4 regions of the Priestia sp. AB genome follow, and region 1 is predicted to be linked to each of the others. Evidence: riboswitches for the same ligand, from Rfam matches in the RefSeq annotation. Region 1 holds a riboswitch; each other region holds the start of a gene.

The links. Region 1 has a riboswitch for S-adenosylmethionine ahead of POF52_RS07075 (MetQ/NlpA family ABC transporter substrate-binding protein). Riboswitches for the same ligand answer to the same signal wherever they lie in the genome.
Region 2: another riboswitch for S-adenosylmethionine. It lies ahead of metK (methionine adenosyltransferase); the one in region 1 lies ahead of POF52_RS07075 (MetQ/NlpA family ABC transporter substrate-binding protein).
Region 3: another riboswitch for S-adenosylmethionine. It lies ahead of POF52_RS04690 (hypothetical protein); the one in region 1 lies ahead of POF52_RS07075 (MetQ/NlpA family ABC transporter substrate-binding protein).
Region 4: another riboswitch for S-adenosylmethionine. It lies ahead of POF52_RS19780 (methionine ABC transporter ATP-binding protein); the one in region 1 lies ahead of POF52_RS07075 (MetQ/NlpA family ABC transporter substrate-binding protein).

The regions. Positions count from the first base shown of each region.
Region 1 covers NZ_JAQMYN010000002.1:157,354-160,375, reverse strand. The annotation lists gene POF52_RS07085 (amino acid ABC transporter permease) at 1-133, opposite strand, end outside; gene POF52_RS07080 (transporter substrate-binding domain-containing protein) at 177-1,016, opposite strand; SAM riboswitch class I at 1,486-1,607, shown strand; gene POF52_RS07075 (MetQ/NlpA family ABC transporter substrate-binding protein) at 1,688-2,506, shown strand; gene POF52_RS07070 (methionine ABC transporter ATP-binding protein) at 2,519-3,022, shown strand, end outside.
Region 2 covers NZ_JAQMYN010000001.1:36,824-39,845, reverse strand. The annotation lists gene metK (methionine adenosyltransferase) at 1-960, opposite strand, end outside; SAM riboswitch class I at 1,093-1,210, opposite strand; gene pckA (phosphoenolpyruvate carboxykinase (ATP)) at 1,585-3,022, shown strand, end outside.
Region 3 covers NZ_JAQMYN010000001.1:915,782-918,803, reverse strand. The annotation lists gene alaP (alanine permease AlaP) at 1-478, opposite strand, end outside; gene POF52_RS04695 (DUF1540 domain-containing protein) at 794-952, opposite strand; gene POF52_RS04690 (hypothetical protein) at 1,053-1,397, opposite strand; SAM riboswitch class I at 1,461-1,562, opposite strand; gene POF52_RS04685 (hypothetical protein) at 1,684-1,980, shown strand; gene POF52_RS04680 (GNAT family N-acetyltransferase) at 1,993-2,439, opposite strand; gene POF52_RS04675 (hypothetical protein) at 2,520-2,960, opposite strand.
Region 4 covers NZ_JAQMYN010000006.1:304,142-307,163, forward strand. The annotation lists gene POF52_RS19765 (YusG family protein) at 1-18, shown strand, start outside; gene POF52_RS19770 (toprim domain-containing protein) at 200-550, shown strand; gene POF52_RS19775 (thioredoxin family protein) at 565-864, shown strand; SAM riboswitch class I at 1,045-1,152, shown strand; gene POF52_RS19780 (methionine ABC transporter ATP-binding protein) at 1,284-2,309, shown strand; gene POF52_RS19785 (methionine ABC transporter permease) at 2,302-2,970, shown strand; gene POF52_RS19790 (MetQ/NlpA family ABC transporter substrate-binding protein) at 2,988-3,022, shown strand, end outside.

The DNA of each region.
Region 1 (3,022 bases):
GTATCAGGGCAATCGCGAAACCTAAAAGCAACGAAAAAAGTAGAGAAAGGCCTAACATAAATAGCGTTAAAGGAAGTTTATCTACCACTTGCCACAATAGTTTTAACCAATCATGAAAATCACTACTAATCATATCTCACCCCGCCTTAATGATGAATTCTTATACTCATTTAATCTTAAAAATTGAAGTTTTGTTGATTAATATACTTTAAGTCTTTAAAGAAGTTTACTTTAAACCATTTTTTTGCCAAGTTTTCTAGCGTCCCTTGATTTTGTAGTTCGACTGTAGCTTTATCAATTTTATCAGCAAGTTTTTGATTATTTTTATTAAAGACTAACCAAGTTGGTTCTTTTGATACAATGCCTCCTACTTTTAAATTTAATTTGAGCTGTTTTTGTACTTCGTTAAATGTTGTTACGTTTAAAAAAATAGCATCCGCTTTACCTTTATCCACCAACTTTAAGTTTTCTGCTGTAGAAGGGTTATCCATGCTTTCTAATTTTAGAGGCTTAGTGGGATGTTCTTTGTTATAAGCATTTAAAATAGCGCGCAATCCACCCGTAGCCGATACAGGTGGAAACTTTTTACCTACCATATTGTTAAGTGTTTTGATATCATTTCGTGATTTTTGCGTCACTAAAGCCGTTAAAGAATAACCATATTCATGTGCAGGATAAAGAAACTTTTCTTCACGTTCAGGGTTTTTAAAGAACCAGTTGATGGCGAAATCATATTTTCCTGTCGAGACACCTACCAAATTTGTTTCTTCTTCTCCAAGGGTGTATTCAAATTCATACTCTGGAAGTTTTTTTTCAAGCTGCTTTAAATAATCCATATCATATCCAATAGGTTCATTCTGTTCGTCCGTAAATAGAAAAGGCGGATTTACTTCATCACTCAAAGCAACTTTGACTACTTTTTTATCTCGGTTTTCTGAACTAGAGCTTTGAGAGCATCCTCCTAAAGCCATAATAAGTCCAATTGCTAAAGTTAAAGTAAAGCATAATTTTTTCATCGTTTTATTCCTCCTAATACTAATTTCTGTTTGACGAGTAATAAAAAGCACCGAAAAAGCTGCTAAAAAGCTTTTTCGGTGCCATTGGTGATCCAGTAGGCGGTGAACATATACACTTACTACCACGGTAGAGGAAGTATATTCTAACAGTGAAAAATTAGTAAATAAAATCCTTACAACTTTCATAATATATATATTACCGATAGAATTAATGTGAATTATACCGATGTATTCCTATTTTTGTCAATATCATAAATACAAAAAAACCTTCTTGCTTAAGTAATAGAAGGCTATTCACTATATAAGAATAAGAAAAGAGAAATCATAAGTTATACAAATCATCTTTTAATTGAGTTTTTATCATACGAATCTTTTGTTATTCCTATACTAAAAATTATATTAAAAATAAACATTGACAATTTTCGGATAATAAAGTTAAATTAATGTAAATAAAACTTTATAAAAACAACTCTTATCAAGAGCGGTGGAGGGACTGGCCCTTTGAAGCCCGGCAACCTAACAATACATGTATTGTTTTGGTGCTAAATCCAGCAATGTGCATGGTATGTACTGTACATTGAAAGATAAGAGAACCGATCGTAAACTATCGCTTCTCTTAATCTTTGAGGGAGGCGTTTTTTTATGGAGAAAATAAAGGAGAGAATAAAAACATGAAAAAAGTAACAAAAGCAATTGGCCTTACCTTAGTAGCAGCATCGCTGTTGGTATCAGCAGCCTGCGGCAAATCAGAAGCACAAGCATTAGATTCGAAAAAAATTACAATTGGTGTAACGGGTGGACCTCACCAGCAAATTACAGAGCAGGTGAAAAAATTAGCCAAGAAAGATGGCATTGATATTACGGTAAAAGTCTTTAACGACTATAACACTCCTAATACAGCATTAGATCAACATGATTTAGATAGTAACAACTATCAAACTCTACCTTTTCTAAAGCAGCAAGTGGAAGATAAAAATTATAAGATTACAGATGTGTTCAAAACAGTAGCTTTTCCGATGGGTATTTATGCAAATAGTATTAAAAATGTTAGTGAGCTCAAAAAAGGAGATAAAATTGCAGTACCAAACGACCCGAGCAATGAATATCGCGCGCTAAAACTATTTGAATCTGCAGGAGTTATTAAGTTAAAAGATGGTGTGAAAACAACGGCTACTAAAAAAGATGTTTCTGAAAATAAGCTTGATCTTCAAATCGTAGAGTTAGAGGCGTCTCAACTTCCGTCTCAGTTGGATGAAGTAGCTGCAGCAGCCATTAATACAAATTTCGCAATGGGAGCGGGATTATCGATTAATGATGATGCAATCTATCATGAAAAAATAAAAAATAATCCATATCCAAACTATTTTGTTGTCCGTACAGAGAATAAACAAGATGACATTATTGATGAATTGGAAAAATATTATCATTCAGATACAATTCGTGCATATATAGAAAAAGAATTTAAAGGTTCCGTTGTACCGGCATTTTAAGGAGGGGCTAGAATGATTGAACTGAAGAAAACTTCTAAAGCCTATAAAGTGAACGGAAAAGCAGTAGAAGCTGTTAAAGATGTTTCGTTAACGATTAATAAAGGTGAAGTATTCGGTGTTATTGGCTATAGCGGAGCTGGAAAGAGCACATTAATCCGCTGCATCAATTTATTGGAAAAACCAACTTCTGGAGAAGTCATCATTGATGGAAAAAATCTATCAAAGCTAAGTAAGCAAGAGCTGCAGAAAACGAGAAGAAAAATCGGCATGATTTTTCAAGGCTACAATTTATTAAAAACGGCAACAGTTTACGACAACATAGCGATTCCATTAAAGCTAGAAGGAGTAAACAAAAAATTAGTTCAGGAGCGCGTAGAAAAATATTTATCAATCGTAGGACTTTTAGATAAACAAAATCATTATCCTTCACAGCTTTCCGGCGGGCAGAAGCAGCGTGTTGCTATTGCTCGTGCGTTAGCGCATGAACCTGAGATTTTATTAAGTGATGAAGCAACT
Region 2 (3,022 bases), on a different contig from region 1:
TGCAACACCAATCGCATATGCTAGTTGTACTTCACATTTATCAGCAAGATCAGCTGCTACAATGTTTTTCGCAACATAACGAGCTGCATAAGCTGCTGAACGGTCTACTTTTGTTGCGTCCTTACCAGAGAATGCACCGCCGCCATGACGAGCATATCCGCCGTAAGTATCAACGATAATTTTACGACCAGTTAAACCAGCATCTCCTTGAGGACCTCCGATTACGAAACGTCCTGTTGGGTTAATGAAATACTTTGTATTTTCATCAATTAACTCGTTTGGAACAACTGGATTAATAACATATTCTTTTAAGTTACGTTGAATTTGCTCTAACGTTACTTCTGGATGATGCTGAGTTGAAATAACAATTGTATCGATGCGAACAGGTTTGTTGTTTTCATCATATTCAACTGTTACTTGTGTTTTACCATCCGGGCGAAGGTAAGGAAGAATTTCTTCTTTACGTACTTCTGTTAGACGGCGAGCAAGTTTATGAGCTAATGAAATTGGAAGAGGCATTAATTCTTTTGTTTCGTTACATGCATAACCAAACATTAAGCCTTGGTCCCCAGCTCCGATTGCTTCGATTTCTTCATCTGACATTTGACCTTCACGTGCTTCTAACGCTTGGTCTACACCAGCAGCGATATCAGCTGACTGCTCGTCGATAGATGTTAATACTGCACAAGTTTCAGCATCAAATCCGTATTTTGCACGAGTATAGCCAATTCCTTTAATTGTTTCACGAACTGTTTTAGGAATATCCACGTAAGTAGAAGTTGTAATTTCACCACTTACTAAAACTAAACCAGTTGTTACGCTTGTTTCACAAGCAACACGAGCATTTGGATCCTTTGCTAGGATAGCATCAAGAATTGAGTCAGAAATTTGGTCACAAATTTTATCGGGATGTCCCTCTGTAACAGATTCTGACGTGAACAGACGACGTTGTGTTGACATCAGTTTTCCTCCTTATAAATACGATACATTGTGATACGGTACTCATTCCCTTATTTTCATTACACGTTAAAAAATATAAAAAAACCTTTCCTTGTATCGAGGAAAGGTATCAAATTCTACATAAGCCTTTCACTCTTATCGATCAAGGTTGTGCCCTTGCATCAGGTTAGCACCTTATCGTCTACACAAAAAAATGACGATGGTTGCTGGGTTTCATAGGGCCTGTCCCTCCACCAGCTCGGGATAAGAGAGTATCCGTTCAAGGACATATAATACATGAAAAAGCGCTTCACTGTCAACAACATTCAAATGGAAATCATCTCTTTATGTTTGAATCTGTTTTAATGTAACATACTCAAATTCCGAAATAGTACACCTTATTAAGAATCATCACTAAGTTTAGTTAATAAGACAGATCAAAATGAGGCTTTCACTTAAAATAGCTTCACTTTTTTCGCTCCTAGCACATATACAGGTGTCCAAAATAGGTATAACGTACATTTTTTTATAATACACAAACATTTTTAGTTAAATAGTATAGAATAATTAAATAAATGTGTTATACTAATTATAAATTTCAAACATTAATGAATAAATAATAGCTAAAAAAGGAAGGTAGTGCACATGAGTACTGTTGATATGTCTATCGAATTAAATGGTTTGCTTCAATTAAAAACAACAAAACACCAATTATCTGTTCCACAACTTGTTGAAAAAATTCTAGCTCGACGCGAAGGAACGTTGACTTCTACAGGTGCTGTGTCAGTCGAAACCGGAAAATATACAGGTCGCTCTCCTTTAGATAAATTTATTGTAAGCGATGCTGTGTCTTCAAAAACGGTTGAATGGGGACCTGTCAATCAGCCAATTTCTGCTCAGCGATTCGATGCGCTATACAAAAAAGTTTTAAACCACTTAAAGAAGCAGGATGAACTTTTTGTTTTTAATGGATATGCTGGAGCTGATAAAAAGTATCAGTTACCAATTCAAGTAGTTAATGAATTTGCATGGCACAACCTATTCGCTCAGCAGTTATTCATTCGCCCTTCAGCCGAACAAAAAACAAATGATGATGTGAAGCCGTTTACAATTGTAGCAGCTCCAACGTTCAAAGCTGATCCTGAAACAGACGGGACGAATTCTGAAACCTTCATTATTCTTTCGTTAGAGCGACGCATTGTGCTAATTGGAGGAACTGAATACGCTGGTGAAATGAAAAAATCTATTTTCTCAGTGATGAACTTCTTGCTTCCTCAAAACAATATTCTATCCATGCACTGTTCTGCCAACGTAGGAGAAGAAGGTGACGTTGCATTATTCTTTGGTTTATCTGGAACGGGTAAAACAACGCTTTCTGCTGATGCAAACCGTCGTTTAATCGGAGATGACGAGCACGGTTGGTCAAGCTCTGGTGTATTTAATATTGAAGGAGGATGCTACGCGAAGTGCATTCAGCTTTCCGAAGAAAAAGAACCGCAAATTTTCAATGCAATTCGCTTCGGCGCCGTACTGGAAAATGTAGTGTTAAATCAAAATACGAAAGTAGCAGATTACAATGATAATAGTTTAACAGAGAATACTCGTGCTGCTTATTCAATTGACTCTATTGATAATACGGTATTGCCAAGCGTTGCTGGGCACCCTACAGCTATTGTCTTTTTAACTGCTGATGCTTTCGGCGTCTTGCCTCCAATCAGCAAGCTTACAAAAGAACAAGCGATGTACCATTTTCTGAGCGGATACACTAGTAAGTTAGCTGGAACAGAGCGTGGCGTAACATCGCCACAGGCTACTTTCTCTACATGCTTTGGTGAGCCTTTCTTACCTCTTGCTCCAACAACTTATGCAGAAATGCTAGGAAAGAAAATCGATGAACATAATGTAAATGTCTACCTTGTAAATACTGGATGGACCGGTGGTGAATACGGCGTCGGCGAACGAATGAAGTTAAGTTACACTCGAGCTATGGTTCAAGCAGCCCTTGAAGGAGAACTAGCTAATACCGAAACAGTAACAGACGCTATTTTTGGTTTATCGATTCCAACTCATGTTCCGGGAGTTC
Region 3 (3,022 bases), on a different contig from region 1:
TTTTAATAAGTGCAAACCAAAATTCCAGTTCACCATATGCCTTAACAGCTAAGAAGTTAACCGTTGTCATGATGACAAGCGCCGATAACGCCCAAATCCAGTTTGGTACATCCGGATACCAATACCCCATATAAATACCAACGGCTGTAATTTCAGCCATACATGTTACAACCCATAAAAACCAGTAGTTCCAACCTGTTAAATAACCAGCGAGCGGCCCTAAGTAGTCGCGTGCGTACTTGCTGAATGAACCTGCAACAGGTTTTTGAATCGCCATTTCTCCAAGTGCTCTCATAATAAAAAACATAATCATTCCGCTAAATCCGTACGCCAATAATATTCCTGGCCCTGCTAATTTAATAGCAGATGCAGATCCAAGAAACAGTCCTACCCCTATGGCTGCTCCTAAGGACATCAGCGTCACATGTCTTTCTTCTAACCCGCGTTTCAATTCTTTCCCCTGAGTTTTCCCCTGCATAAACGTCTCCCCTTTTTCCAATCTGTCAAAACGAGATGAACACAGCCTTTTGTTAGCGCTTTCATATAAGTTTGTGCTAAAAGACAGCTAGGCTGTATATTTGTATTCTATCACCTTTCTCTCACTTTTCTTTTGTCGAAAAACAAAAAAATTATCTTATCATTTTGTTTAAACGCACAATTAGACATAGGCACTGCTTTTTTAATATGTATTTAGTATTGCACCTAAGTAATAGTATTTTAAAAAAATAGAAAAACGCCGACTCAACTTCGTCAGCGCATCGTTCATTTTATGCTTTTTTATAAAAACTAGCATTTATCTCGCGGGTTCAAAAGTTTTACAGCCAGGTTCTTCCGTTTCAGAAACATGGTGACTACTTTCAGGACTCACAACGTAAATGGACTCTGCACTGCATTTATTTCCGGATTTCCAATACATGCACTCATTCACTTCACATAATACACCTTGGGCCACTGTTATCCCTCCTTTGCTTGTCTTATCCATTTACTACCCGAAATATAACGATTCTAACATTTTCACGTAAAAAAACCGCTTGTTTCTCAAGCAGATCTTTTTATTGCGTGTGTTCAACATACTGTTTTTTAGCTAAATATAACTCACGGCTCAGCGTGATCCGCCGTTCTCTCAAGTGCCTTAATTTAGCCTGAAATTGTTCGTTAGTTGGCTCTTCTTGAATTAAGCGATACGTAAAAGAAATATCTTCATTTAACTGTTTAAAATCTTCCCATATCTCTTGAACTAGGGCGGATTGTTTTTCTTCAAATGAACGATTTTGCTGCGTTTTTAGCACGGCTAAAATTTCTTGCTGCCACGTTTCGTCATTTATTTCTTTTGCTAATAAGTATAGATCTAAATAATCGTCAATGCATAAAGCCGTTTGTGTATTATTCAATGTCATCACCTTTTCTATACGAAATGTTTCTTCCTAAGAAGAGGATTTCATCATAGAAAAAGATTCCTCTTCTTATCTGTCAGAGCTAGGCTATGCTGGAATTAGCACCATTCAATAATTGTGGTTGCTGAGGCTTCAAAGGGCCAGTCCCTCCACCTCTCTAGATAAGAATATTTCGTTTTTAAATTATTTCTGACTATTCTAATATGTTTTATAGGTTACGTCAATAGCTTTTCAATAAAAAGAAAAAAGAAGTAAAATATGGTATGCTTTCATAAAGGATGGTGAGCACATGAAACGATATATGTTATCTGCTTTTTTGGGAAGCTTGCTGCTGCTTCTCAGCATTGCCTTTTCATCTACTTTCCATATTGCAATTGTCAAAACAACTGGAAGCATCGGAGGGGTTATTTTAGCAGCGGCGGCTTTAATTATGAACGCGCTTGAAGATCCCCCCTCCTCAGACAATACAGGTGGAGGAGCCGTTGAAGTACTAGATAAAGGCGCTGTTTGGGCTACTTATTTACTTTTACTTTCATTACCGAACCTCATCGCATGTATAATATCTTATGTTTTATGGACTCGCTGACATTCACTAACGTTACGGACGTTTTACCACTTGGAAGCTCATTGATATTTGTTTATCTACAAATCCAAGTTCACGATACACATGCTGTGCAAAATTCCCAGCATGAACGCTGAGTCTGATTTCACGGTATCCTTTGATAGACAATTCATCAATTGCTTTTTGCATTAACGGCTTGGCCAAACCTTGCCCGCGGTATTCGGGTACAACATATAATTCGTAGATAAAGCCAATTTCTTCTTTTGAAAAGAAGTCGGCAGATGGTCCCGCAAGAACCCAGCCTGCGAGTTTATTTTCTTGTCTAGATACTAAATAATAACATCCTTTTTGAAGGGCATTATCAATTAATTCATTTACGCGTTCAGTTGACGGTTGAAACTGATGCGTTGTTCCTTCAAACAGTGCATCAGCAGATTTCGTCCGAATTTCCTGTATTTCTTCTTCAGTAGCTTTTACAATCATTACGACCTCTCCTTTCGTGTTCGTCTTCCACATGCAGAGATAAATTCCTGCAAAAAAAGTCTTCGCCTAAGCGAAGACTTTTATTTAAATTCAAAATGTTCTTGATGATTGCCTCGTTCGTCCGTCCAGTTAATCATAATGTCTAAACCTGCCGCTTTTCCAGGAACAGCAAAATTCGCATAGCGAAAGCGCTGACCGCTTTTGCTTAAGTTAGACCTTTCAATAGGAGAAAACAAGCTGTATTTCGCCTTATTTTTTCCTTCGTGCCGAAAAGCTTGGACCTGCACGCGCTCTACGTCTTTTCCAATGTTTTCAACGGTTAATCCATATGTATGATAGACGTTATTTTTCCACTTTAGCTGATTATCTCCCGTCATGCTCGCTTTTGTCAGTTCAACCGACCATTGTTCAGATGATTTCTTCATCGGAAGCTTCTCAATCGAAAGAGCGTTGACATGAATGGCTGCAAAAGCAAGCCAAACAAAACAAGAAGTGCTGACTGTATAAAATAGTCTTTTCATAGATGTTGATCTCCTTAGAAATTTTAGTAGTAGCATTTCCTGTTCACTTAAAAATTATGATA
Region 4 (3,022 bases), on a different contig from region 1:
GAAGCAGGATGGTGCTAAACAGTGGCAACTGCCGCTGTTTTTCTTGTTTTATGGAAACAATATGGCTTAAGCTGCCTTTTAAAACAGTTCTTTCTTGCAAATTTCTTTTAAAAAACAGGTGAACTGTGATACATTAACGAATATTGTATAGCATAAAGAAATGATGTTACTATACAACTGACGATTATGGGTGATGAAAATGGGGCTAATTGAAATTGAAAAAGTAATTATTGTTGAAGGAAAATCAGATAAAAAACGTATCCAAGATATCATTCGAGAACCAATTGAAATTATTTGTACAAACGGTACGATTAGTTTATCAAAGCTGGATGAAATTATTGACTTTACGTTTAACAAAGAGGTATACATACTCGTTGACTCTGATGATTCAGGGAATAAGCTAAGAAAACAATTTAAACGAGAGCTTCCGGAAGCAGAGCATCTATATATTGATAAAATGTACCGAGAGGTTGCTGCCGCCCCTAGACATCACATAGCAACAGTATTACTGAGTGCCAATATCGATGTTAATGCAGAATTTTTAACATAAAAGGAATGAGCAACATGCAAGAATGGAGCGAAAAACAGCTTGACGATCAGTTAAAAGAAGGACAAAGAGCGTTTATCTTTTTCCATACACCTTTTTGCGGGACATGTCAGCTGGCAAAAAAAATGTTAACCGTAGCAGAAGCGATGCTGCCCGGTGTGACCATCGGAATGAGCAATTTAAATTATATGCCTTCAAAAGCAGAAGTATTTTCAATTGAAAGTGTACCTTGTTTGATTGAAGTGAAAAATGGCGAAATGGTAAAAAAACTCTATGCGTTTCATTCCATCGAGCACGTACTTGAAGAGCTTCGATAATCAAACGTTTGTTTAAAATGAAGAAATTGAAAGAGAGCAAACCGTTGGGGCTGTTGAAATATTGGGATATTATCCCAAGAACAAAATCTGTTGACAGCCTATCTGACACATGCTAAAATCACACTCATGAATGTTCATAAATGAATGAATATTTCCCAAAAACAAAATAATTGTTGCGAACTCTTATCAAGAGAGGTGGAGGGACTGAGCCCTGTGAAACCCGGCAACCGTCAGACTAACTGAAATGGTGCCAATTCCTGCAAAGCTATGCGCTTTGAAAGATGAGAGAAAGGATTAAATATAGAGCCTTTCTGTCATGCGCAGAGAGGCTTTTTTGATGGGGAAAATTGTTTTACGGCTTTTTCATCCTATAGGGCAATCTAACATAATTAAGTTTTTACTAAAGAAGGTGAAGAAATATGATTACATTAACAGACGTTACAAAAATTTATCAGGCTAAAAGCGGTCAAGTAACAGCTGTTGATAATGTGAATCTAACCGTTAATCAAGGTGAAATTTACGGAATTATTGGTTATAGCGGAGCGGGGAAAAGTTCTTTAATTCGCTTGCTAAACGGGTTAGAAACACCAACGACAGGAACGGTCGAAGTAGCAGGTAATGATATTGGAAAAATTAAAGGCGGAAAACTCAGAAAAGCTAGACAAGAAATTAGTATGGTGTTTCAGCACTTTAATATCTTGTGGTCGCGTACGGTGCGAGAAAATATTGCCTTTCCGTTAGAAATAGCAGGGATCTCAAAAGAAAAAAGAATGAAAAAAGTAGACGAGCTTATCAAGCTAGTCGGGCTTGAAGGGCGTGAAAATGCTTATCCATCACAGCTTAGCGGTGGACAAAAGCAGCGTGTTGGTATTGCTCGAGCGCTAGCCAATAACCCAAAAGTATTGCTGTGTGATGAAGCAACATCAGCGCTTGATCCTCAAACGACAGATTCCATTTTAGATCTGTTAGTAGATATTAATGAGAAGCTAGGGTTAACCATTGTATTGATTACTCATGAAATGCACGTTATTCGTAAAATTTGTCATCGGGTAGCTGTTATGGAAAATGGAGCAGTGGTAGAAGAAGGGCAAGTGCTAGAAGTGTTCCGAAAACCTAAGCAGCCGATTACAAAACGATTCGTTCAACAGATTTCTGAACCAGAAGAAACGTTTGAAACAATTGAACAAGTACAGGAGTTATATCCAAGCGGGCAAATTATTCAGCTGACGTTTGTTGGCGGAAAAGCAGAGCAACCGCTCATTACAACGATTTTAAAACAGTTTGATGTAACGATTAATATTTTGCAAGGAAAGATTTCTCATACACAAACAGGTTCATACGGAACGTTGTTCGTTCATTTAGACGGAGAATTAACAGAAGTTGAAAAAGTCATTGCATACATTCATGAGCAGCAGGTAGAAGTGGAGGTAATGACAAATGCTTGAGAAACTATTTCCAAATGTTATTTTAGATGATTTTATTCAAGCGACAAATGAAACACTATATATGACGGCTATTTCAGTTATAGCCACGTTTGTTCTAGGTATTTTATTGGGCTTGCTTTTATTTTTAACGTCCAAAGGACAGCTTTGGCAAAACAAACCTTTATATGCCATTGTGTCAGCAGTTGTAAATATCTTTCGTTCCATTCCATTCATTATTTTAATTGTTTTACTGATTCCATTTACCAAAGCATTGGTAGGAAGTATTTTAGGTGCTAATGCAGCGTTACCTGCTTTAATTGTTGGAGCAGCACCATTTTATGCGCGTCTTGTAGAAATTGGTCTGCGTGAAATTGATAAAGGTGTTATTGAAGCTGCTAAATCAATGGGAGCAACAACAAGTACTATTATCTTTAAAGTGCTGTTACCTGAATCGCTGCCAGCTTTAATTTCTGGTTTGACGGTAACGACGATTGCATTAGTCGGCTATACGGCAATGGCGGGTGTGATTGGAGCTGGAGGTCTTGGAAACCTTGCATATTTAGAAGGATTCCAGCGCAGTCATAATGACGTAACGCTAGCCGCTACAATCTTAATTTTGATTATTGTATTTATTATCCAACTTATTGGGGATGCGATTACTGCAAAAATTGATAAAAGATAAAGGGAGGATTATTTATTATGAAAAAATGGCTTTCGGCTTTAGCATTAACATC